Regions from separate parts of the Janthinobacterium sp. J1-1 genome, predicted to be linked through region 2. Evidence: riboswitches for the same ligand, from Rfam matches in the RefSeq annotation. Region 2 holds a riboswitch; the other holds the start of a gene.
What was found. Region 2 has a riboswitch for thiamine pyrophosphate ahead of Q8L25_RS14440 (TonB-dependent siderophore receptor). Riboswitches for the same ligand answer to the same signal wherever they lie in the genome.
Positions count from the first base shown of each region.

Region 1: it holds a riboswitch for thiamine pyrophosphate, as region 2 does, so the genes downstream of both, thiC (phosphomethylpyrimidine synthase ThiC) here and Q8L25_RS14440 (TonB-dependent siderophore receptor) in region 2, are expected to answer to the same signal.

Region 1 covers NZ_CP132339.1:1,138,674-1,141,132, forward strand. Annotated here, with positions in the region: gene Q8L25_RS05130 (response regulator) at 1-440, shown strand, start outside; gene Q8L25_RS05135 (hypothetical protein) at 479-730, shown strand; TPP riboswitch at 783-897, shown strand; gene thiC (phosphomethylpyrimidine synthase ThiC) at 980-2,459, shown strand, end outside.
Region 2 covers NZ_CP132339.1:3,190,801-3,193,259, forward strand. Annotated here, with positions in the region: gene Q8L25_RS14440 (TonB-dependent siderophore receptor) at 1-1,584, opposite strand, end outside; TPP riboswitch at 1,668-1,765, opposite strand; gene Q8L25_RS14445 (ISAs1 family transposase) at 1,935-2,459, shown strand, end outside.

The DNA of each region.
Region 1 (2,459 bases), 2.1 Mb from region 2:
ACAATATGCTGGAAGTGCGCCTGCTGTACCAGAAGCTGGCCGACTACAACAGGTCGCTGGAACAGGCGGTGCAGGAGCGTACGGCCGAGCTGCGCGAGAGCGAAGCGCGCTTCCAGCGCTTTACGGAACTGTCGTCGGACTGGTACTGGGAACAGGATGCGGCAGGCAACCTGACACGCTTTTCCGGCCCGGTGGCCGAGATGCTGGGCATCGGCAGCGAAGACGAACCGCAGCGCTGGAACGCCGCCGAGCGCGCCCTGCTCGACGAAAAAATCGCCGCGCGCGAACCATTTTTGGATTTTATCTACAGCCGCCAGAATGCGGACGGCGGCATGCAATACCTGCAGGTCAGCGGCGAACCGATGTTCGACCATGGCAGCCGCTTTGTCGGCTATCGCGGGATCGGACTCGATATTACGGCGCGCCAGCAAAAAAGCTGATTTATACTGGCTGCTGTTCATTACAGTCCAGTTAAATCATGACCGACAAATCTCCCTCCTACTGGTTCCCCGCCAAGACCTATGGCTTCGGCTGGGGCTTGCCCATCACCTGGCAGGGCTGGCTGGTGTTCATCAGCGCGCTGGCGCTGCTGGCCGGCGGCGCGGTGCTGTTTCCGCCAACCCAGGTGCCGGTCGCCTATGTCATCTACGAAGTGGTGATCGTTGCCTTGCTGGTCGGCATATGCTGGTGGAAGGGCGAGCCGCCGCAATGGCGCTGGGGCAAGAAATAATCATCTGGCCGCGCGACCTGAAACGCGTATAATTGGCCCGCTGCCGCAAGGCGGCAAACGCTAGGGGTCCTGCTCTTTGCTGTGGAAACACGGTGAAGCGCGGGTGAGAAATACCCTCCGAACCTGATCTGGATAATGCCAGCGAAGGGAAGCTTTAGGATGAACGCACCCGCTTTTATCGCGTGCGCGCAGCCGAACCTCCTTAGCTGGCTCCAGGCTTATACACAGCCAGCTAGCCAAGGAGCCAAAATGAACGCCAATCCGAAATTTCTTTCCGCCACCGCCACGGTCGACGAGGCCGCGATCGCGCCGCTGCCCAATTCACGCAAGATCTATGTACAGGGCAGCCGGCCCGACATCCGCGTGCCGATGCGCGCCATCAGCCAGTCCGATACGGAAGCGTCGTTCGGCGGCGAGAAAAATCCGCCCATCTACGTTTACGATACGTCGGGTCCGTACACCGACCCGGACGTCGCCATCGATATCCGCTCGGGCCTCGATACGCCGCGCCTGCCGTGGATACTCGAACGCGCCGACACGGAAGAGCTGCCGGGCCCGACCTCCGACTACGGCATCGCCCGCCTGGCCGACCCGAAACTGGCCGAGCTGCGCTTCAACCTGCACCGCAAGCCGCGCCGCGCCCTGGCCGGCAGGAACGTCACGCAGATGCATTACGCGCGGCAAGGCATCATCACGCCGGAAATGGAATTCGTCGCCATCCGCGAAAACATGCGCCGGCAGCAATACCTGGAAGAGCTGAAGTCTTCCGGACCGATGGGCGAGCGCATGGCCGAGATGATGGGCCGCCAACACCCGGGGCAGTCGTTCGGCGCCAGCATTCCGGCCGAGATCACGGCCGAATTCGTGCGCGAGGAAATCGCCCGTGGCCGCGCCATCATCCCCGCCAATATCAACCACCCGGAAGTCGAGCCGATGATTATCGGGCGCAATTTTCTGGTGAAAATCAACGCCAATATCGGCAACTCGGCCGTCACCTCGTCGATCGGCGAGGAAGTGGAAAAGATGACCTGGGCCATCCGCTGGGGCGGCGACAATGTGATGGATCTGTCGACCGGCAAGCATATCCATGAAACGCGCGAGTGGATCGTGCGCAACAGCCCGGTGCCGATCGGTACCGTGCCGATCTACCAGGCGCTGGAAAAGGTCAACGGCAAGGCCGAGGACCTGACCTGGGAGATTTTCCGCGACACCCTGATCGAGCAGGCCGAGCAGGGCGTCGACTACTTCACCATCCACGCCGGCGTGCTGCTGCGCTATGTGCCGCTGACAGCCAAGCGCCTGACCGGCATCGTTTCGCGCGGCGGCTCGATCATGGCCAAGTGGTGCCTGGCGCATCACCAGGAGTCGTTCCTGTACACGCATTTCGAAGAGATCTGCGAGATCATGAAGGCGTATGACGTGTCGTTTTCGCTTGGCGACGGCTTGCGCCCCGGTTCCATCTACGACGCCAATGACGAAGCGCAGCTGGGAGAACTGAAGACTCTGGGCGAGCTGACGCAGATCGCCTGGAAGCACGATGTACAGGTGATGATCGAAGGCCCCGGCCATGTGCCGATGCAGCTGATCAAGGAAAACATGGACCTGCAGCTGGAGCAGTGCGGCGAAGCGCCGTTCTATACCCTGGGACCGTTGACCACCGATATCGCGCCGGGCTACGACCATATCACCTCGGGCATCGGCGCGGCCATGATAGGCTGGTATGGCACGG
Region 2 (2,459 bases):
CGAGCGGCTCGGCGACAGTTCTTCATTTGCATTGGCTGCCTTGCGGTCGGCCGTGCCGCCGTGCTCCATGCCCTGCGAATAGGCACCATACACGGCCACGTTGTCGAGCGGGTTGTACACCAGCGCCAGGTTCGGCAATAAAAAGGCGTGCTTGGCGCGCACTTCGGCCACGCTCGGATCGGCCTTCAGCACATACTGAAAACCGTCGACATCGATATGGCGCAGGCCCGCATGCAGCTTCCAGTTCGGCGACAGGCTGATAATGTCCTGCACAAACACGGAATTTTCCTTGTCGTTGCGCGTGACGCGCACAGGACCCGAGGTCAGGCCGGTCGGGCTGACGATGACCGGATGGTAGATGTTGCTGACGTTGCCATCCAGCGTTTCGTAGGTATACAGGCCGGCGCGGTCCTTGCGGCGGAAGGTGGCCACGCCCGCCGTGAATTCATGGCGCAGGCTGCCGGTGGCGAACTTGCCCTGAATCATGGCTTGCGCGCTCAGCGGCTTCTTGGTTTCGCCCAGGCTGCGGTAGTCGTACACGTCGTAATCGCCATTGCCGCAGAAGCCAGGATACAGGCCCTGTGCGCCGCAGCCATACGGAAACGCCGTGTAGTCGTCGCGCTTGAACGAGTGCTGGTTGGCGCTGATGGTGGCATGCCAGTTGTCGTCGAAGGCGTACTGGAAGCGCAGGCCGATGTTGCTGGTGATGGTGTCGACCGGGCGCGTCCATGGCTGCAGGTTGAGCAGGGTGTCGGCACTGACGCCGGTCGGCAGGGTGGTGTTGTTCAGCAGCTGGAAGCCGGGGGCGGTGACCTGCGATTTGTCTTGGTAGTCGGCGTCCAGCTGCAGCAGTGCCTGCGGCGAAATTTGCCAGTCGAACGCGCCCGAGATGAACTTGCGGTTGCCGTCGGCGCCCTTGATGTAGGAACGCAGCCGTTCGGCGGCCACGTTGACGCGGTAGCCGAAACGCGTGTCTTCCAGGCGTCCGCCCAGGTCGACGGCGCCATACACGGTGCCGCGCTCGCGCGCTTCGACGGTGACGGTGCGCAATGGCGCATTGGTGGGGCGCTTGACGATAAAGTCGATCACGCCGCCTGGCGCCGCCATGCCGGCTTGCAGCCCTGCCAGGCCTTTCAGCACTTCGATGCGTTCCTTGTTTTCCAGCGGAATTTGCGTGTCGCCCGGAATCGCGATGCCGTCCTTGCGGTAGCTGGAATTGTTGTCGAGCTTGAAGCCGCGGATCGAGAACTGTTCGGCATAGCCGACCGCGTTGTAGGCGTCGTTGATGCTGGCGTCGAGGCGCACGGCGTCGCTGGTATTGCGGATCTGCAGGTCCTGCATGGTCTGCTGCGAAATGACGGTGACGGCGGCCGGCGTTTGCAGCAGCGGTGCGTCGGCAAAGCCGCCGACGCCGGCGCGTTTCGCGTTGGGTACCTTGCTGGCGGTAACGATCACTTCGGCCATGCTGGACGGGGTATCGACAGCATCGGTGGCATTGGCGGCGTCAAACGCAAAGGCCGGCGTGGCAAATGCTTGCGCGATGGCCAGGGTCAAAATAGAAACAGACAGATTCGGTGTGGACATGATTGCTCGTGGTTCAAGCCGCTTCAAGAAGAGAACGGCAGGCTGCTTGTTCGGCTGGCGCCAACGCAGGAGCTATCAAAGGAGGGAGGTACTTTGCGCTTTCCTTCGCTGGCATTATCCAGATCAGGTACGAAGGGTATATCTCACCCGGATAACAGCTCCAGGACCCCTAGCGAATTGGTAGCTTAACATGAACCGCCGCCCGCTGTCTGCCAGGCTGGCGCTTTTACCAGGGCGATTGCATGAAGCATCAGTGCTTGGTGTGGCCGTAGGTCGAAAATATTGCTTGTAAACGCATTGAGAAAGGCGTTTACTTTCGATATTTGGACGGACAAATGGCAAATGAACCAATCTCGTTGGTGGCGGCATTCGATGACTTGAGCGACCCGCGTGGGCGTCAATGTCCGTATCGACTCGACGAGTTGCTGCTGGCGGCGATCTGCGCAGTCATCAGCGGCGCGGAGAGTTGGACGGCGGTTGTCGAATGGAGCGAAACAAAGCTCGACTGGCTGCGCCAACAGCTGCCCTTTGCCAACGGCATCGCCTCGCACGACACCTTCGGGCGGGTGTTTTCGCTGCTCGATGCGACGCAGTTCGAGGCATGTTTCGTCAGATGGATGGGGACGATGTGCCCGGCGCTGCCGGGGCAGCACATTGCCATCGACGGCAAGTGCGTGCGCGGCTCCCATGATGGCAAACACAGCGCGATTCATCTGGTGTCGGCATGGAGCAGCGCCAGTGGCTTGACGCTGGGGCAAGTGAGGACCGCCGACAAGAGCAACGAGATCACCGCGATCCCTCAATTGCTGGCCACGCTGGACATCAAGGGCGCCGTCATCACGATAGATGCGATGGGGTGCCAGCATGATGTCGCC